3 regions of the Pseudomonas sp. TE12234 genome follow, and region 2 is predicted to be linked to each of the others. Evidence: predicted binding sites of a transcription regulator. Region 2 holds the regulator's gene; each other region holds the start of a gene.
The links. The regulator sigma-54, encoded in region 2, starts transcription at its own class of promoters, with help from an activator protein. The targets are predictions, from matches to a motif close to ANTGGCATNNANNTTGCTNT.
Positions count from the first base shown of each region.

Region 1: a site for sigma-54 is predicted at 2,627-2,646, ahead of glnA (type I glutamate--ammonia ligase). Genes of this name have one in related genera too.
Region 3: a site for sigma-54 is predicted at 4,711-4,730, ahead of ACVWYU_RS13945 (flagellar basal body rod protein FlgF). Genes of this name have one in related genera too.

Region 1 covers NZ_JBSSEP010000003.1:150,250-157,080, forward strand. The annotation lists gene typA (translational GTPase TypA) at 1-818, opposite strand, end outside; gene thiI (tRNA uracil 4-sulfurtransferase ThiI) at 958-2,412, opposite strand; gene glnA (type I glutamate--ammonia ligase) at 2,741-4,147, shown strand; gene ACVWYU_RS07140 (cupin domain-containing protein) at 4,328-4,747, shown strand; gene ACVWYU_RS07145 (DUF4124 domain-containing protein) at 4,773-5,288, shown strand; gene glnL (nitrogen regulation protein NR(II)) at 5,603-6,688, shown strand; gene ntrC (nitrogen regulation protein NR(I)) at 6,685-6,831, shown strand, end outside.
Region 2 covers NZ_JBSSEP010000006.1:94,436-101,266, reverse strand. The annotation lists gene hpf (ribosome hibernation-promoting factor, HPF/YfiA family) at 1-290, opposite strand, end outside; gene ACVWYU_RS11920 (RNA polymerase factor sigma-54) at 365-1,858, opposite strand; gene lptB (LPS export ABC transporter ATP-binding protein) at 2,042-2,767, opposite strand; gene lptA (lipopolysaccharide transport periplasmic protein LptA) at 2,767-3,315, opposite strand; gene lptC (LPS export ABC transporter periplasmic protein LptC) at 3,302-3,874, opposite strand; gene ACVWYU_RS11900 (KdsC family phosphatase) at 3,882-4,406, opposite strand; gene ACVWYU_RS11895 (KpsF/GutQ family sugar-phosphate isomerase) at 4,406-5,380, opposite strand; gene ACVWYU_RS11890 (ATP-binding cassette domain-containing protein) at 5,654-6,463, shown strand; gene mlaE (lipid asymmetry maintenance ABC transporter permease subunit MlaE) at 6,463-6,831, shown strand, end outside.
Region 3 covers NZ_JBSSEP010000007.1:230,401-237,231, reverse strand. The annotation lists gene ACVWYU_RS13965 (amino acid aminotransferase) at 224-1,417, opposite strand; gene ACVWYU_RS13960 (4a-hydroxytetrahydrobiopterin dehydratase) at 1,417-1,773, opposite strand; gene phhA (phenylalanine 4-monooxygenase) at 1,878-2,663, opposite strand; gene ACVWYU_RS13950 (sigma-54-dependent transcriptional regulator) at 2,977-4,536, shown strand; gene ACVWYU_RS13945 (flagellar basal body rod protein FlgF) at 4,785-5,525, shown strand; gene flgG (flagellar basal-body rod protein FlgG) at 5,571-6,356, shown strand; gene flgH (flagellar basal body L-ring protein FlgH) at 6,409-6,831, shown strand, end outside.

The DNA.
Region 1 (6,831 bases), on a different contig from region 2:
ATGTCGCCGGCAGCTGCTTCTTCAACGTCGACACGGTGCAGACCGTGGTGACCCATCAGCTTCAGGATACGACCGTTACGCTTCTTGCCGTCGGCGCTGATCGCCACGACCGGAGTGTTCGGCTTGACGCGACCACGAGCGATACGGCCAACACCGATAACACCCAGGAAGCTGTTGTAGTCCAGTGCGGAGATTTGCATCTGGAACGGACCGTCACGGTCAACGGCCGGCGCAGGTACGTTGTCGACGATCGACTGGTACAGCGGGGTCATGTCGTCGGCCATTTCGTTGTGGTCCAGACCGGCAATACCGTTCAGGGCCGAGGCGTAGACGACTTTGAAGTCCAGCTGTTCTTCGGTGGCACCCAGGTTGTCGAACAGGTCGAAGATCTGGTCCAGAACCCAGTCCGGACGCGCGCCTGGACGGTCAACCTTGTTGATGCACACGATTGGACGCAGGCCGGCTTCGAAAGCCTTCTTGGTCACGAAACGGGTTTGCGGCATAGGGCCGTCTTGAGCGTCAACCAGCAGCAGAACGGAGTCGACCATCGACATTACGCGTTCAACTTCGCCGCCGAAGTCGGCGTGGCCCGGGGTGTCCACGATGTTGATGTGGTAGCCGTTCCAGTTGATGGCGGTGTTTTTCGCCAGAATGGTAATACCGCGCTCTTTTTCCTGGTCGTTGGAGTCCATCACGCGCTCGTCGTTGAGCTCGTTGCGCTCCAGGGTGCCGGATTGACGCAGGAGTTTGTCTACCAGGGTGGTTTTACCATGGTCAACGTGGGCGATGATGGCGATGTTGCGTAGATTTTCGATCACTTGTGTATCTCGATCAGAGGATTCGGTGTGCTGACAGGTCGTGGCAGCGATTAACAGTAGCGTCCGTGAAAGCCGTTACAGCTTGACGGCGGCGTCGGGGGGCCGGTGACGCAAGCCACAGGCAAACAGCCCCGGGCACTTAGCTCGGTCGATAAACGCGCACATTGGCATGCCCCTCACTGAGCAAATGGTGGGCATGCAGGCGACTCATCACGCCTTTGTCGCAATACAACAGGTACTGGCGAGTAGGGTCCAGTTCCTTGAAACGAGCGTTCAGAGCATAAAACGGCATCGTTTGTACCTCGATACCAGCGAGTTCCAGCGGGTCATCCTCGGCCGCATCCGGGTGGCGGATGTCGATCACGATCTGACCGGCCAGCGCTTCGCTGACTTCTTCAATCTGTATGTCCTGGCCCAATTCATCGATCACGCGATCGATCGGCACCAGCTTGGCGTTCTCGAGCGCACGCTCAAGGACCGCCATGTCGAATTCTTTCTCTTCGTGCTCCACGCGATGACGCTTGGCCGCCGTCTTGGGGTTCACCGAAATGACCCCGCAGTACTCCGGCATGTGCCGGGCGAAGTCGGCGGTGCCGATTTCGTTGGCCAGGTCGATGATGTCCTGCTTGTGGCTGGCGATCAGCGGGCGCAGCACCAGCTTGTCGGTCACGCAGTCGATCACGGACAGGTTCGGCAGTGTCTGGCTCGAAACCTGGGAAATCGCCTCACCGGTGACCAGCGCATCAATGTGCAGGCGATCGGCGATTCGGGACGCAGCGCGCAACATCATACGCTTCAATACTACGCCCATATGACTGTTATCGACTTTGCCGAGAATTTCTCCGAGCACTTCCTCGAACGGCACACTGACAAATAACACGCGTTGGGAGCTGCCGTACTTCTTCCAGATGAAATGCGCGACTTCCATAACGCCCAGTTCATGGGCCCTGCCGCCAAGGTTGAAGAAGCAGAAATGGGCCATCAGGCCACGGCGCATGATCTGGTAGGCAGCGACCGTGGAGTCGAAACCGCCGGACATCAGGACCAGCGTCTGCTCCAGTGCGCCCAGCGGATAACCGCCGATGCCATTGTGCTGGCTGTGGATCACGAACAACCGTTGGTCGCGAACTTCGATGCGGACTTCGATTTCCGGCTTTTTCAGGTCGATCCCGGCGGCACCGCACTGACGGCGCAACTGGCTGCCGACATATTTTTCGATGTCGATCGAGCTGAACGGATGCTTGCCGGCGCGCTTGCAACGCACCGAGAAGATCTTCCCGGCCAGTGCATCACCGTAGTGCTGCTTGCACTTTTCGACGATGTCGTCGAAATCGCCCAGCGGGTACTCGTCGATCTGCAGGAAGTGCGCGATGCCCGGCATGCAGCTCAGGCGCTCGCCCATCTCCTTCAGGACCCTGGGGTCGCTGACACGGGTTTCCAGCTCGAGGTTGTCCCACACACCGTTCACCACCACGGCCGGGTCCAGATCGCGGAGCACGGCACGGATGTTCTTGGCCAATTGGCGGATGAAACGCATCCGTACCGGGCGGCTCTTGATGGTGATCTCGGGAAAGACTTTTACGATTAGTTTCATGAAAACAGCGCGCGCTGGGCCAGCCGAAAAAGGGGGGCGCGGATTATAGCGGAAATTGCTCAAGGTTTAACCAGTTAATGTGCAGAAGGTTTTGTGCGCACCAAAACAGGTCACTTTGCAACTTCGACGCCACATTAAGGGGCGTGAATTCAAGCTTTTATAGGCCCTGCGCCTCTATAAGCGTGAAATTGGGGCAAAAAACCCATGCTGGGGCACTGGCATGCAATTTGCTCCCTTGTGAGGCAGGTTGCCTTGGCAGAGTATTCGCGCCGGCATCACAAACATTTAAGGGCATCCACTACCAGCCCTAAGCCACCCGGAGGACACTATGTCGAAGTCGGTTCAACTCATCAAAGATCATGACGTCAAGTGGATTGATCTGCGGTTCACGGACACCAAAGGCACTCAGCACCACGTGACCATGCCGGCTCGCGACGCGCTGGATGAAGACTTCTTCGAAGTCGGCAAGATGTTCGACGGTTCTTCCATCTCTGGCTGGAAAGGCATCGAAGCCTCCGACATGATCCTGATGCCGGACGATTCCACCGCCGTTCTCGACCCGTTCACCGAAGAGCCGACCCTGATCCTGGTCTGCGACATCATCGAACCTTCGAGCATGCAAGGCTACGATCGCGACCCACGTGCGATCGCCAAGCGCGCCGAAGAGCACCTGAAAGCCACCGGTATCGGTGACACCGTATTCGCCGGTCCGGAGCCAGAGTTCTTCATCTTCGACCAGGTCAAGTTCAAGTCCGACATCTCCGGTTCCATGTTCAAGATCTACTCCGAACAAGGTTCCTGGATGTCCGACCAGGACATCGAAGGCGGCAACAAGGGCCACCGTCCAGGCGTCAAAGGCGGCTACTTCCCGGTTCCACCGTTCGACCACGACCACGAAATCCGTACCTCCATGTGCAACGCACTGGAAGAAATGGGCCTGACCGTCGAAGTTCACCACCACGAAGTGGCAACTGCCGGCCAGAACGAAATCGGCGTCAAGTTCAACACCCTGGTGAAGAAAGCCGACGAAACCCAAACCCTGAAGTACGTCGTGCACAACGTTGCCGATGCCTACGGCCGTACCGCTACCTTCATGCCTAAGCCTCTGTACGGCGACAACGGCTCGGGTATGCACGTACACATGTCCATCTGGAAAGATGGCAAGAACACCTTCGCAGGCGAAGGCTATGCCGGCCTGTCCGATACCGCCCTGTACTTCATCGGCGGCATCATCAAGCACGGTAAGGCCCTGAACGGCTTCACCAACCCGGCCACCAACTCCTACAAGCGTCTGGTGCCAGGTTTCGAAGCTCCAGTAATGCTGGCCTACTCGGCTCGCAACCGTTCCGCTTCGATCCGTATTCCTTACGTGTCGAGCCCGAAAGCCCGCCGTATCGAAGCGCGCTTCCCGGATCCGGCTGCCAACCCGTACCTGGCTTTCGCCGCACTGCTGATGGCTGGCCTGGACGGCATCCAGAACAAGATCCACCCTGGCGATGCAGCTGACAAAAACCTGTACGACCTGCCGCCTGAAGAGGCGAAAGAGATCCCACAAGTTTGCGGCAGCCTGAAAGAAGCCCTGGAAGAGCTGGACAAAGGTCGTGCGTTCCTGACCAAAGGCGGCGTTTTCAGCGACGACTTCATCGACGCTTACATCGCCCTGAAAAGCGAAGAAGAAATCAAGGTTCGTACCTTCGTACACCCACTGGAATACGAGCTGTACTACAGCTGCTAATCCGGTAGCGCCTGCGCAAGCGGCGTGACAAAAAGAGGCCTTCTTCGGAAGGCCTTTTTTGTGGGCAGTTTCCGACAACTGTTTTCTCATTCTCCTCGGACATTCACAGCATCGTCCGGCATCAATCCATTCGAGTTGCTCGTAGCCTGTATCGACTTGCTGAACTCAATGGATGGAAGAATGAAGACCTGCCTGTTCACACCCCTGATCGCCACGTTGACCATAGCGTTGCAGGGCTGCAGCCCCGCATCAACTCCGGCCGGTGTCGAACGTAAAATCCTGCTGCAAACCAGCACCTCCTGGGACAACACGCCTTACATTCGCTACCCCGATTCCGCGCCTGAACTGTCATTGCTCAAACTCAAGATACCGGCCAACACCGCACTCGACTGGCATACCCATCCGATCCCCAACGCGGCTTACATTCTCGCAGGCGAATTGACGATCGAGAGCAAGGACAATGGCCAGATCCAGCACTTCAAACAGGGCGACGCGCTGGCTGAAATGGTCAACATCACGCATCGTGGAATAACCGGTGACAAGCCGGTAGAACTTATTGTGTTCTATGCTGGCAGCCAAGGTATTCCATTGTCGGAGTAATCCTCGCTGGCCACCGGGAGTCTGAATGCGGCCGTTTTTCATGCTTTTGCTGCTGTCGTTGGCTTTTCCCGTGATGGCTCGGATTTACAGATACGTCGATGCCGATGGCAACACCGGATACAGCAACCAGCCACCTGATGGCGTTGAAGCTCATCCGGTCGAGCTGCCACCGCTCAACCGTGCCGAAAGCCAGCTGTCGGGAGAACCACAACCGCCCGCCAAAGCCAGCAACCCCGAACAACCTCGCACCACTTATGAAGCACTGAAAATCACCGGCCTTCCCACCACCGAAGCCCTGCGCGCCAACGACGGCACCTTCACCGTCAACGTGCTGATCAAGCCACGCCTGCAGGGAGCGCATCAGCTCAGACTATGGCTGGACGATCAACCGTACGGCCAACCAGGCAACGTACCGGTCCTGCAACTGGTGAACATTGATCGCGGCCAGCATCGTCTCGCCGTACAAGTGATCGACGGCGATGAGGTCGTGCAGCAAAGCCCGACCGTGACATTCACCGTGCAACGGGTGCACAAGCGTTGAAGGCCTGATGCTGATCGCTTGCCGGCTCACGCTCCCGTTATCGGGTCTTCAGCGGACTAGACGTCACCGAGAAGCGCCCCCTAAAGCTTTTTAACCTCGTTCAGGTTTGCGCACTATATTGGTGCGAATGGTTGCACTCACGTTGAAATCCAACCCATTTTGGTTCGAAAGTACCCGCGAAAGCTGGCAGAACGCCACGCAATCGAGCGTCAAACGCCTGTTTCAGGGGTTCGGCGCTTCTTTTCGGAGCCTTGGTTTGGTTTTTGCAGTTTCCTCGCATCAGCTTTTTATTCATGCGCCAAAAGAGGTCCTGAATGACCATCAGTGACGCACTACACCGCTTGCTACTCGACAACCTGACCACCGCGACCATCCTGCTCGATGCCGAATTGCGCCTCGAGTACATGAACCCGGCCGCGGAAATGCTCCTGGCCATCAGTGGCCAGCGCAGCCATGGGCAGTTCATCAGCGAGCTGTTCACCGAGTCCACCGAGGCCCTGAACTCCTTGCGCCAGGCGGTGCAGCAGGCGCATCCGTTCACCAAGCGCGAAGCGATGCTCACCGCCCTCACCGGCCAGACCCTGACGGTCGATTACGCGGTCACGCCGATCCTGAGCAATGGCGATACCTTGCTGCTGCTCGAAGTCCATCCCCGTGATCGCTTGCTGCGGATCACCAAGGAAGAAGCGCAGCTGTCGAAACAGGAAACCAGCAAAATGCTGGTGCGTGGCCTCGCCCACGAAATCAAGAATCCGCTGGGCGGGATTCGCGGTGCCGCTCAATTGCTGGCTCGCGAACTGCCGGAAGAAAGTCTGCGCGACTACACCAACGTGATCATTGAAGAAGCCGACCGCCTGCGTAACCTCGTGGACCGCATGCTCGGCTCCAACAAGCTGCCGTCGCTGGCCATGTGCAACGTCCATGAAGTGCTGGAACGTGTCTGCCATCTGGTCGAGGCCGAAAGCCAGGGCTGCATCACTTTGGTGCGCGACTACGACCCAAGCATTCCAGACGTCCTGATCGACCGCGAACAAATGATTCAGGCCGTGCTGAACATCGTGCGCAATGCGATGCAAGCCATCAGCAGCCAGAACGAGCTGCGCCTGGGCCGCATCACCCTGCGCACCCGCGCCATGCGCCAATTCACCATCGGCCATGTGCGCCATCGCCTGGTGACCAAGATCGAAATCATCGACAACGGTCCGGGCATTCCTGCGGAACTACAGGAAACCATTTTCTTTCCCATGGTCAGCGGCCGTCCGGACGGTACCGGGCTGGGCCTGGCCATCACCCAGAACATCATCAGCCAGCACCAGGGCCTGATCGAGTGTGACAGCCACCCAGGCCACACCACTTTCTCGATCTTTCTGCCACTGGAACAAGGAGCCACATCGACATGAGCCGTAGTGAAACCGTGTGGATCGTCGATGACGACCGTTCTATCCGTTGGGTCCTGGAAAAAGCCTTGCAGCAAGAAGGCATGACCACGCAAAGCTTCGACAGCGCCGATGGCGTGATGAGCCGCCTGGCTCGCCAGCAGCCG
Region 2 (6,831 bases):
TGAAGGAGGCTCTGGGTCTTTTCCTTATGCTTTTTGAGTTGTTTGTCCAGCTTGTCGGTCAGTGCGTCGATCGCCGCGTACATGTCGGTATGTTCCGCGTTGGCGACCACTTCATTGCCGGGAATATGCAGCGTGGCTTCGATTTTCTGCTTCAACTTTTCGACGGTCATCGTGACCTGAACGTTGGTGATCTTGTCGAAATGCCTCTCTAATCGTTCGAGTTTTTCGCCGATGTAGGTGCGAAGAGGTTCGGTCACTTCCAGTTGGTGTCCACTGATGTTGACTTGCATACAGCTTCTCCTTCGTTGCCAGTGCATAAAGCGGTAGATCAGATGATCTACCACTGGAACGCTGTGGCGTGGCTCTACATCAACCGCTTGCGTTCGCTCGAAGGCGCGATCCCCAGGGATTCGCGGTACTTGGCGACGGTGCGGCGAGCCACCTGAATGCCTTGTGCCTCCAGTAAACCAGCGATCTTGCTGTCACTCAACGGCTTTTTCTGATTTTCCGCAGCAACCAGTTTTTTGATGATCGCGCGGATCGCCGTGGACGAGCATTCGCCACCTTCGGAGGTGCTGACATGGCTGGAGAAAAAGTATTTCAGTTCATATATGCCCCGAGGGGTATGCATGAATTTCTGTGTGGTCACGCGTGAAATCGTCGATTCGTGCATGCCGACCGCCTCGGCGATGTCATGCAGAACCAGCGGCTTCATGGCTTCGTCGCCGTACTCCAGGAAGCCGCGTTGATGCTCGACGATCTGGGTGGCTACTTTCATCAGGGTTTCGTTGCGGCTTTGCAGGCTTTTGATGAACCAGCGGGCTTCCTGCAACTGATTGCGCATGAAGGTGTTGTCGGCGCTGGTGTCGGCGCGACGCACGAAACCGGCGTACTGGGCGTTGACCCGAAGACGTGGAACCGACTCCTGATTGAGCTCCACCAGCCAGCGTTCGTTGTCCTTGCGCACGATCACGTCGGGAACGACGTATTCGGCTTCAGTGGACTCGATCTGCGAGCCTGGGCGTGGGTTAAGGCTCTGAACCAGTTCGATCACCTGGCGCAGTTCGTCTTCCTTGAGCTTCATGCGGCGCATCAGTTGACTGTAATCGCGGCTGCCGAGCAGGTCGATGAAATCGGTGACCAGGCGCTTGGCTTCGTTCAGCCAAGGGGTTTTGGCCGGCAACTGACGTAATTGCAGCAGCAGGCATTCGCCCAGGTTGCGGGCACCAATACCGGCGGGTTCGAATTGCTGGATGCGGTGCAGAACAGCTTCGATTTCGTCCAGTTCGATGTCCAGTTCCGGATCGAAGGCTTCGAGGATTTCCTCGAGCGTCTCGTCCAGATAGCCCTGATTGTTGATGCAATCAATCAGGGTCACGGCGATCAGGCGATCGGTGTCGGACATTGGCGCCAGGTTCAATTGCCACAACAGGTGGCTTTGCAGGCTTTCGCCGGCCGATGTGCGGGTGGTGAAATCCCACTCGTCGTCATCGTTGCTCGGCAGGCTGCTGGCACTGGTCTGGTAGACGTCTTCCCAGGCGGTGTCGACGGGCAGTTCATTGGGAATGCGCTCGTTCCAGTCGCCTTCCTCGAGGTTATCAACCGTCGGTGCGCTTTCCTGGTAGGAGGGTTCCTGAATGTCGGGGTTGGGCTTCTGTTCGACGTTGTCGGCCAGGGGGTCGGTGTTATCGAAGTCGTCGCCGTCTTCCTGGCGTTCGAGCATCGGATTGGACTCCAGGGCCTCCTGGATTTCCTGTTGCAGGTCCAGGGTCGACAATTGGAGCAGGCGGATGGCCTGTTGCAGCTGCGGTGTCATCGTCAGCTGCTGGCCCATTCTCAAGACTAGCGATGGTTTCATGGCAGGGGCTTAACACCTTATTCGCCGGCGCACATGCGCCATCCACTACAGGGCGCCGGAGCGCCAAACATAAGCAAATTATATGCCCGAAACTGAAGTGTTTGCCTAGAGCGCTGTAACAATAAAAAAATGTTGATTTTTTATCGAGACAAGCGCCCGTCGACTAGCCAGACACCTCAGTGCTTACAGGCGGAACTCATGGCCCAGATACACTTCCTTGACCAGGTCGTTGGCCAGGATGGTTTCAGCGTCGCCCTCGGCGATCAGTTGGCCATCGTTGACGATGTAGGCGGTTTCGCAGATGTCCAGGGTTTCGCGGACATTGTGGTCGGTGATCAGCACGCCAATGCCCTTGGCCTTGAGGTGATGAATGATCTGCTTGATGTCGCCCACCGAAATCGGATCCACGCCGGCGAAGGGTTCGTCGAGCAGGATGAATTTCGGGTTGGTCGCCAGGGCACGGGCGATCTCCACACGGCGGCGTTCGCCACCGGACAGGCTCATGCCGAGGCTGTCACGGATGTGGCTGATGTGGAACTCCTGGAGCAGGCTTTCCAGTTCCTTGCGACGACCGGCCTTGTCGAGTTCCTTGCGGGTCTCGAGGATGGCCATGATGTTGTCGGCGACCGACAGTTTGCGGAAGATCGACGCTTCTTGCGGCAGATAGCCGATACCGGCCTTCGCGCGGCCGTGCATGGGCTGGTGGCTGACGTCCAGATCGTCGATCAGTACGCGACCCTGATCGGCCTGTACCAGGCCTACGATCATGTAGAAGCAGGTGGTCTTGCCGGCGCCGTTAGGGCCCAGCAGGCCGACGATCTGACCGCTGTCGATGGACAGGCTGACATCACGCACGACCTGGCGGCTCTTGTAGCTCTTGGCCAGATGCTGAGCTTTCAGAGTTGCCATTACTGGGCCTTTTGCTCGTCGGTTTTCTTCTTCGGCTGGATCACCATGTCGATGCGCGGACGCGCTTCGGTGACCTTGTTGCCTGTTGCACGGCCAGCGCTCGCAAGCTTCTTGACGGTGTCGTAGACGATTTTCTCGCCCTGGGTGGTGTTGTTGTCCTTGTCGATGACTTTGGCGCGATCGATCAGCACCACGCGGTTTTGCGAGGCGTGGTACTGGATGGTCACACCCCAGCCCTGGACGGGCTTGGTGTCGCCTTGGGTTTGCAGCTGTTCGAAGTAGGCGAGGTTGCCCACCGAAGTCACGACATCGATGTCGCCAGTCGGGGTGCGGGTGATGGTTACGGTGTTGCCCTTAACGATCATCGAGCCCTGGGTGATGATCACATCGCCTTTATAGGTGGCAACGCCATTCTTGTCGTCCAGTTGGGCGTCGTCGGCTTGAATGCGGATAGGCTGCTCTTGATCGTTCGGCAGAGCCCAGGCGCTCACGCTTCCCAGTGCTGCGCCCAGACTGAGCAAAATAGGGAGGGTTTTAACGAGCCTCATACTGTCCTCTTACGTTCGAAAGCAGGTGTATCCTGCTTTCTTTCAAATACGCTTTCATTCCGGTACCAGTCGATACGCCGCCAGCGCCGTCGATTCTAACGGGTTGCTCGGTCTGCGCATATTGCTGCTGCGGGAACACCGTCATGCGGGTGGTGGTGATCAGCGTTCTGCGGTTTTTTTCGTCGAAACGCGTGATGCGTACCGAATCGATCAGTTCAACCTGCGTGCCGTCCGGGTTGACTTCACCCTTTTCGCTCTGGACGTGCCACGGGAACTCGGTGCCGCGGAACATGTTCAGGTCAGGGTTGGTCAGCAACGTCACGTCGGTTGCTTTCAGGTGCTCGACTTTGTCAGACGTCATTTCGTATTGAAGCCTGCCATCGGGCAGGAACTGCACGCTGTGGGCGTTGGTAGCGTAATAGTCGATTTGGCTTTCGTCGACGGGTGCCACTTGCTTGTCGAGGAAGCGTTCCGGGCTGATGTTCCAGTAGCCGACCGCGGCAAAAATCGCGGCGATGCAGCCAAACACCAGGATGTTGCGAATTTTTTTCAACGACATGTTTGGCTCACAGGTACGCGGCGTTTGCCGCATCGAGGCGGCCCTGGGCGCGCAGGATCAATTCGCAGAATTCTCGGGCGGCACCTTCGCCGCCGCGGGCCTGGGTCACGCCATGAGCGTGTTCGCGCACAAAGCTTGCGGCATTGGCCACGGCCATGCCCAGGCCGACGCGCCGAATCACCGGCAGGTCGGGCAGGTCGTCGCCAAGATAGGCAACCTGTTCATAGCTTAGGTTGAGTTGGCCCAGAAGCTCGTCGAGCACCACCAGTTTGTCTTCGCGCCCCTGATAGAGGTGCCCGATGCCGAGGTTTTTTGCTCGTCGCTCTACTACCGGGGTCTTGCGACCGCTGATGATCGCGGTCTGCACACCGGCCGCCATCAGCATCTTGATGCCCTGGCCGTCGAGGGTGTTGAAGGTCTTGAATTCACTACCGTCTTCGAGGAAATACAGGCGGCCGTCGGTCAGGACGCCATCGACATCGAATACGGCCAGTTTGATCTGTTGGCCGCGTTGCAGCAGGTCCGTGCTCATTACATTACTCCCGCACGCAGCAAATCGTGCATGTTCAAGGCGCCAACCGGTCGGTCTTCGCTGTCGACCACGACCAGTGCGTTGATTTTATGGTCTTCCATGATTTTCAGGGCCTCGGCGGCGAGCATCTCCGCGCGGGCGGTCTTGCCGTGGGCGGTCATGACCTGATCAATCGTGGCGCTGTGGATGTCGATACTGCGGTCGAGCGTGCGACGCAAATCACCGTCGGTGAAGATTCCGGCCAGTTTGCCATCGGCTTCGAGAATGACGGTCATGCCCAGGCCCTTGCGGGTCATCTCCATAAGCGCGTCCTTGAGCAGGGTTCCACGCTGGACCTGCGGCAAATCCTGTCCGGCGTGCATGACATTGTCCACCTTCAGTAGCAGGCGTCGGCCCAGTGCGCCGCCCGGGTGGGAAAAGGCGAAGTCTTCGGCGGTAAATCCACGGGCTTCAAGCAGTGCGACGGCCAGGGCGTCACCCATGACCAGCGCGGCGGTGGTGGAAGACGTAGGGGCCAGGTTCAACGGGCAGGCTTCGTGCTCGACGTGAACGTTCAGGTTGACCTCGGCGGCCTTGGCCAGCGGCGAGTTCGGGTTGCCGGTCATGCTGATCAACTGGATGCCCAGACGCTTGATCAGTGGCAACAGGGTGATGATTTCATGGGTGGAGCCGGAGTTCGACAGGGCCAGAATGATGTCGTCGCGGGTGATCATGCCCATGTCGCCATGGCTGGCTTCGGCCGGGTGGACGAAAAACGCCGTGGTGCCGGTGCTGGCCAGGGTAGCGGCGATCTTGTTGCCGATGTGCCCGGACTTGCCCATGCCGACCACGACTACGCGGCCTTTGCTGGCCAGAATCATCTCGCAAGCGCGCACGAAATCCGCGTCGATATGCGGCAGCAAGCCTTGTACGGCTTCGACCTCGAGGCGGATGGTGCGTTGTGCAGATTGAATCAGGTCGCTGGATTGGCTCATGTCGGAATCGTATAGCCTGATGAAAAGCCCGCGATTATAGCGGTTATGATCGAAACCCTCACGCAAGTTCGTCGCGCATTATCATTCCCGGCTCTCCAATCCCTCTAAATAAGCATTCTCACCTGTCATCTTGCTGAATAAGGCCCGGCATTGGCCTTGGGCGCGTGGCCTTTGCAGTGATATAGTTCGCCGCCAGTTCGGCCCGCCCGGGGAGATGTGCTTTTGTCAGAAAGCCAGGCGTCCGAGTGAGAGGCTGCATCGCAAGGAGTTTAGATGAGTGCCGATAACGCCTACGCGGTCGAGCTGAAGGGACTGACCTTCAAGCGCGGTGCGCGCAGCATTTTCAATAACGTCGATATCCGTATTCCCCGCGGCAAGGTCACCGGCATCATGGGGCCTTCCGGGTGTGGCAAGACCACGCTCTTGCGGTTGATGGGCGCGCAATTGCGGCCCACCATCGGCGAAGTCTGGGTCAATGGCCAGAACCTGCCAAAGCTGTCGCGCAGCGATCTGTTCGACGCCCGCAAGCACATGGGCGTGCTGTTTCAGAGCGGCGCACTGTTTACCGATCTCGATGTGTTCGAGAACGTCGCTTTTCCGCTGCGTGTCCACACCGAGCTGCCGGACGAAATGATCCGCGATATCGTCCTGCTCAAATTGCAGGCCGTCGGCCTGCGGGGCGCCATCGACCTGATGCCTGACGAGCTGTCCGGCGGCATGAAGCGCCGTGTCGCGCTGGCCCGGGCGATTGCACTCGATCCGCAAATTCTCATGTATGACGAGCCTTTCGTTGGCCAGGACCCTATCGCCATGGGCGTACTGGTGCGCCTGATCCGCTTGCTCAACGATGCGCTGGGTATCACCAGTATCGTGGTTTCCCATGACCTGGCCGAAACCGCGAGCATTGCCGATTACATCTATGTGGTGGGTGACGGGCAGGTGTTGGGGCAGGGCACGCCTGACGAGCTGATGAACTCTGAGGAGCCGCGTATCCGTCAATTCATGACTGGCGATCCGGACGGTCCGGTTCCCTATCACTTTCCAGCGACGGACTACCGCGCAGATCTTCTGGGGAAGCGTTGATGCGCAAGATTTCATTACTGGAACGAGTGCGCCGATTCGGCCAGGCCGGCATCGACGTGCTGGCGGTGTTCGGACGTTCGGCACTGTTTCTGTTTCACGCGCTTCTGGGGCGAGGCGGCATTGGTGGCGGTTTTGGCCTGTTGGTCAAGCAGCTGCACTCGGTGGGCGTGATGTCCCTGGTGATCATTGTGGTCTCCGGCGTGTTCATCGGCATGGTGCTGGCGCTGCAAGGTTTCAACATTCTGTCCAGCTACGGTTCGGAGCAGGCGGTCGGCCAGATGGTGGCGCTGACGCTGCTGCGCGAACTGGGGCCTGTGGTGACTGCCTTGCTGTTCGCCGGGCGTGCCGGTTCGGCGCTGACGGCGGAA
Region 3 (6,831 bases), on a different contig from region 2:
CGCGCTTTTAAAAAAAGCCTGGGCAGGATACAGCAGGAGAAATGACAAACAGACTTTTATATCCATTTGTTTCGACGGATGGGATTGTCTAGACAGGTCTATTGTTTTGTCGCAGGTCCACTTGCAGGAGCGAGCTTGCTCGCGATGGTGTGTCAGTCACTGAGGTGTCAGCTGATACTCCATCGCGAGCAAGCTCGCGCCTACAGGGGGCAGTGTTAGAGGGTTACTTGCAGACGTCAGCAATCGCCTCGGCCAGCAGATCCAGCCGTGTCGCATCAATCCCCGCCACGTTGGCCCGACCTGAACTGACCATGTACACGCTGTGGTGGTCGCGCAGTTTTTTCACTTGTTCCGGTGTCAAACCGGTGTAGGAAAACATCCCGCGCTGCACACCGATATGCGCAAAGCGCTCGCGCAAACCATAGGGTTCAAGGGCGTGCACCAGGCCGCTGCGCAGTTGGGCGATGCGCAAGCGCATGGTTTCCACTTCGTCGGCCCAGAGGCGTTTCAACTCCGGATCGCCGAGGATAGTTGCCACCACGGCTGCACCGTGATCCGGTGGCGTCGACCACAGGTTGCGGGCGATGTTGGCCAGCTGGCTGCGGATATCCACCAGCTTGTCGGCGGTTTTTGCGCAGACAATCAGGGCGCCGGTGCGGTCGCGATACAGGCCGAAGTTCTTCGAGCAAGAGCTGGTGATCAGTACTTCCGGCAACTCGGCGGCGAACAGCCGGGTCGACCAGGCGTCCTGTTCCAGGCCATCGCCGAAGCCCTGGTAGGCGAAGTCGATCAGCGGCAGCAATTCACGCCGGCGCACCACTTCCAGCACGCGGCGCCAATCTTCATGGGTCAGATCGAAACCGGTCGGGTTATGGCAGCAGGCATGCAGCAGTACCACGTCACCCTTTGGTGCTTCATTGAGCACGGCGAGCATGGCATCGACGTCGAGACGGTTGTCGCTGCCCACGTAGGGGTAATGACTGACCTTGACCTTGGCCGCCGCGAAAATGGTTTCGTGGATTGGCCAGGTCGGATTGCTCAACCAGATGCCCCGGCCCGGCAGGCACTGGGCGATGAAGTCGGCACTCAAGCGCAACGCGCCGGTACCGCCCGGTGTCTGGGTGGCGCCGGCGCGCTGTTCACTGATCAGCTTCGAGTCGGTGCCGAGCACCAGCTCACTGATGAGCCTGCCGAAGGCCGGTTCGCCATGACCACCGATGTAGGTCTTGGTGGTCTGGCGCTCGACCAGTCGCGCCTCGGCGAGTTTCACGGCCTGGGGAATCGACGTCAGGCCCTGGGCGTCTTTATAGACACCCACGCCGAGGTCGAATTTGCGCGGGTTGGGGTCCTGCGCATAGGCCTCCATCAGACCGAGGATCGGGTCGCCGGGCACCCGGCCGATGGCGTCGAAATGCATTACTTGCGGCCCTCGGCGTCCTTGGCCACTTCGTCGGTGCGCGCGGCCATGATGAAGTCGTTACGGTGCAGGCCCTTGATCGAGTGGCTCCACCAGGTCACGGTGACTTTGCCCCACTCGGTCAGCAGGCCCGGGTGATGACCTTCAGCCTCGGAGATTTCACCGACGGCGTTGGTGAATGCCAGGGCGTGCTTGAAATTTTTGAACAAGAAGACTTTTTCCAGCTGCATGATGCTGTCGCGTACTTCGATGTTCCAGTCCGGGATCTGCTTGATCAGTACCGGCAGTTCTTCGTCGCTGACTTGCGGTGCATCGGCGCGGCAGGCTTCGCAGTGGGCTTGGTTCAATGTGGACATGATGGATTCCTGAAATCGAATAAATGGAAATCGGCCGTCAATGTCACCACGCTAAAGCAAAGCGTGGATTCCTGACAGACTCACTTGATCGTAAAAGTCGCGGGTCACGCGGCTTTTGGCGGAAATTTCGGGGCGTGCAGACCCAGCTGCATGCCTTGTTTGACCAGGCCCATGATGTCTTCATGGGCGAGATCGAACAGGCGCTTGAGGTTCGGAAGGACAAAGTACAACGGCTGCAGGATGTCAATGCGGTAAGGCGTGCGCATGCATTCCAGCGGGTCGAAGGCCTGATGCTCAGGCTCGTCCGACAGGCTGTAAACGGTTTCTTTCGGCGAAGACAGAATGCCGCCACCGTAGATGCGCCGGCCTTGCGGGGTTTCCACCAGGCCGAACTCGATGGTCATCCAGTACAGGCGCGCCAGGTATACGCGTTCTTCCTTGGAAGCCTGCAGGCCAAGTTTGCCGTAGGTGTGGGTAAATTCCGCGAACCAGGGGTTGGTCAGCAGCGGGCAGTGGCCGAAGATCTCATGGAAAATGTCCGGCTCTTGCAGGTAGTCCAGCTCTTCGCGGGTGCGAATGAAGGTGGCCACCGGAAACTGCTTGTTGGCGAGCAATTCGAAAAAGGTCTGGAAGGGGATCAGCGCCGGCACACGGGCGACCTGCCAACCGGTGGTTTCACCGAGGACCTTGTTGATTTCGCCCAGTTGCGGAATGCGGTCGTGGGGCAGACCGAGTTTTTCGATACCGTCCAGGTATTCCTGGCACGCACGCCCTTCGATCACTTTCAACTGGCGAGTGATCAGCGTGTTCCACACCGCGTGTTCTTCGGCGGTGTAGTCGATAAAACCTTGCGCATCGGGCTCGCGAGCCACGTATTGCGTCTGCTTCATGCTGCTCTCCTGCGAGGGGGATTCGTTCTTGTTATGTCCAGCTATGGACCTAGAAATAACCCATGGATTGCAGCCTTGCAGCAGGTGTTCAGCGTCGAGCGCAGGAAAAATTCGCAGAAAACGTAAAGTTTTCGTTACGTGTTGAGCGGCATCGCGCAGCTATTGAGATTTGCCGGTTTGAAAAGCGCTCCGGGTGTCACATAATCTTGACGACTATCTGTTGACCTTGGCAGAAATATCCGTCCGTGGCGCTGCAATTTCCCGGTGGGTGCGCCGGCAATGACTTCATCCACCGCTTTTCCAGGCCTTTTATATGCGTATCAAAGTCCACTGCCAGAACCGCATTGGCATCCTGCGTGACATTCTCAACTTACTGGTGGAGTACGGGATCAACGTCGCTCGCGGGGAAGTGGGCGGCGAGCATGGCAACGCGATCTACCTGCATTGCCCGAACCTGATCAACATTCAGTTCCAGGCCTTGCGTCCGAAGTTCGAGGCGATTGCAGGGGTTTTCGGCGTCAAGCGCGTAGGGCTGATGCCCAGCGAGCGCCGGCACATGGAACTCAACGCGTTGCTCGGCGCGCTGGAATTTCCGGTGCTGTCGATCGACATGGGCGGCTCCATAGTCGCGGCCAACCGTGCAGCCGCACAGTTGCTGGGTGTACGCGTCGATGAAGTGCCGGGGATACCGCTGTCGCGTTACGCCGAAGATTTCGATTTGCCGGAACTGGTACGCGCCAACAAATCGCGGATCAATGGGCTGCGGGTCAAGGTCAAGGGCGACGTGTTTCTGGCCGATATTGCGCCGTTGCAATCGGAGCATGACGACAGCGAAGCGATGGCCGGTGCGGTATTGACGCTGCACCGCGCTGACCGGGTGGGTGAGCGCATCTATAACGTGCGCAAACAGGAGTTGCGTGGCTTCGACAGTATCTTTCAAAGCTCGAAAGTCATGGCAGCGGTGGTGCGTGAGGCACGGCGCATGGCGCCGCTCGACGCACCGCTATTGATAGAAGGTGAAACCGGCACCGGTAAGGAATTGCTGGCGCGTGCCTGTCATCTGGCCAGTCCTCGCGGTCAGTCGCCATTGATGGCGCTCAATTGCGCCGGTCTGCCGGAGTCCATGGCCGAGACCGAATTGTTCGGCTACGGCCCTGGTGCTTTCGAAGGTGCGCGGGCCGAAGGCAAGCTCGGCCTATTGGAACTGACGGCGGGCGGTACGCTGTTTCTCGATGGCGTTGGGGAAATGAGCCCGCGCTTGCAGGTGAAATTGCTGCGCTTCCTGCAGGACGGTTGCTTCCGTCGTGTAGGCAGTGATGAAGAGGTCTATCTCGATGTGCGAGTGATCTGTGCGACCCAGGTCGACCTGTCCGAGTTGTGCGCCCGCGGGGAATTTCGCCAGGACCTCTATCACCGCTTGAACGTGTTGTCGCTGCACATCCCGCCGCTGCGCGAATGCCTCGACGGTTTGACGCCGCTGGTGGAGCACTTCCTCGATCAGGCCAGTCGGCAGATCGGTTGCCCGCTGCCGAAACTGGCACCGACGGTCATGGAGCGACTCAGTCATTACCATTGGCCGGGCAACGTTCGCCAGCTGGAAAATGTGCTGTTCCAGGCGGTGTCCCTGTGCGACGGCGGTACCGTCAAGCCTGAACACATCCGTTTGCCTGATTACGGCGTGCGTCAGCCTCTTGGCGATTTTTCCCTCGATGGTGGCCTGGATGAAATTGTCGGGCGCTTCGAAAAGGCCGTGCTGGAGCGGCTGTACGCCGAGCATCCGAGCAGTCGGCAGTTGGGCAAGCGATTGGGGGTATCCCACACCACCATTGCCAACAAGCTGCGTGATTATGAGGTTGGCAAGGACAACGCCTGATCCTGTGGCGAGGGAGCAAGCTCCCTCGCCACAGGATGCTGTGCTGCTCCGACAGGTCAAGCATTGCCTCCCACCGGCATAACACCGCCGGTTTTTCGTCTTTGATACAAATCCTCCCCGTCAGCTCAATCCCTCAAGTCCTTTGTTTGCCGGGTCTCGTGCCGTCAAAAACAAGTTGGTCTGCAAATTGCTTATCGCTCAGCAGTACAGCAGTGGGCGGCAAACGTCCGGCAGGCAGAGGAAAGAGCGTGGACAAGTACCTTTACGTGGCAATGACCGGCGCCAGCCAGAATGCACTGGCGCAAAAGGCCCATGCCAACAACCTGGCGAACATCTCCACCAACGGCTTCCAGAAAGATCTGGAGCAGGCGCGTTCGATGCCGGTGTTCGGTGACAGCTTTCCGGCGCGTGCGTTTGCGATGTCCGAACGCCCGGCCACGGACTTCTCCCCGGGCGCCCTGGTAGAAACCGGTCGCGACCTCGATGTTGCCGTGCAAGGCAGCGGCTGGCTGGCAGTGCAGAACCCCGATGGCGGTGAAAGCTACGTGCGCACCGGCAGCCTGGTGGTTGACGCCCTGGGCGTGTTGCGGGCCGGCAACGGCATGCCGGTGATGGGCAATGGCGGGCCGATTGCCGTGCCGCCGCAGCAGCAGGTCGAAGTGGGCGAAGACGGCACCATCAGTATCCGTGCAATGGGCGAAGGCCCGCGCGTGATGGCCGAAGTCGACCGTATCAAGCTGGTCAACCCCGACATCAAGAACATGACCAAAGGCCTGGACGGTTCGATTCACACCAAGGACGGTCAGCCGGCGCAAGCCGATGCCAACGTCAAACTGGTGTCCGGGTTCCTCGAGTCGAGCAACGTCAACGCCGTGGAAGAAATGACCTCGGTACTGGCCTTGTCCAAGCAATTCGAACTGCACATCAAGATGATGAACACCGCCAAAGACGACGACCAGGCCATGGCTCGGGTCTTGCAGATCAGCTAATTATCAGAACGTCGCGCCGTAAAACAGGCGCACGAGGAGAATCGAATGCTTCCGGCTCTATGGGTTGCCAAAACCGGTCTGTCCGCCCAGGACACCAACCTGACCACCATTTCCAACAACCTGGCCAACGTGTCGACCACGGGTTTCAAGCGTGACCGTGCCGAATTCCAGGATCTGCTCTATCAGATCAAGCGTCAGCCAGGCGCCCAGTCGACCCAGGACAGCGAACTGCCGTCGGGCCTGCAACTGGGTACCGGTGTGCGTATCGTCGGCACCCAGAAGAACTTCACCGCCGGCAGCCTGCAAACCACCGAGCAGCCGCTGGACATGGCCATCGACGGTCGTGGCTTCTTCCAGATCCTGCAGCCGGACGGCACCACGGCCTACACCCGTGACGGTACCTTCCATCTCAATGCCAATGGCCAGATCGTCAACGCCAGCGGTTTCGCCCTGGAGCCGGCCATCGTCATCCCGAACAACGCCCAGAGCTTCACCGTCGGCACCGACGGCACGGTATCCATCACCGTGCCAGGCAACCCGGCCGCTCAGGTGATCGGCAACCTGCAAACCGCCGACTTCATCAACCCGACCGGTCTGCAGGCCGTCGGCAACAACCTGTTCCTGGAAACCGCCGCTTCCGGCGCGCCGCAAATCGGCACCCCGGGCCTGAACGGTTTCGGTACCACGCTGCAGAACACCCTGGAAGGTTCCAACGTCAGCACGGTTGAGGAGATGGTCAACATGATCACCACTCAGCGTGCCTACGAGATGAACTCCAAGGTGATCTCCACCGCCGACCAGATGCTCTCGTTCGTAACGCAGAATCTGTAATCAAGTCTATGAGGCGGCCATGAGGCCGCCTGCAACACCGTGAGGAAGGGTCATGAATCGTTTCGTTTCTGTTCTGGCATTGACCGGGGTTACCGTGCTCGCGGGCTGCGTGCCGTCGACACCCAAGCCCAATGATCCCTACTACGCCCCGGTGTTGCCGCGTACGCCGCTGCCGGCTGCCGCGAACAACGGATCGATCTATCAGGCCGGTTTCGAACAGAACCTGTACAGCGACCGCAAGGCGTTCCGGATCGGTGACATCATCACCATCACCCTGAACGAGAAGACCCAGGCCAGCAAGAACGCCAACTCGCAGATCGACAAGAACAGCAAGACCGGCATCGGTCTGACGTCGCTGTTCGGCTCTACGCCCAATACCAACAACCCGTTCGGCAGTGGCAACCTGAGTCTGAACGCCAGCTATGAAGGCGACCGTGCGACCAAGGGTGACAGCAAGGCGGCACAGGGCAACACC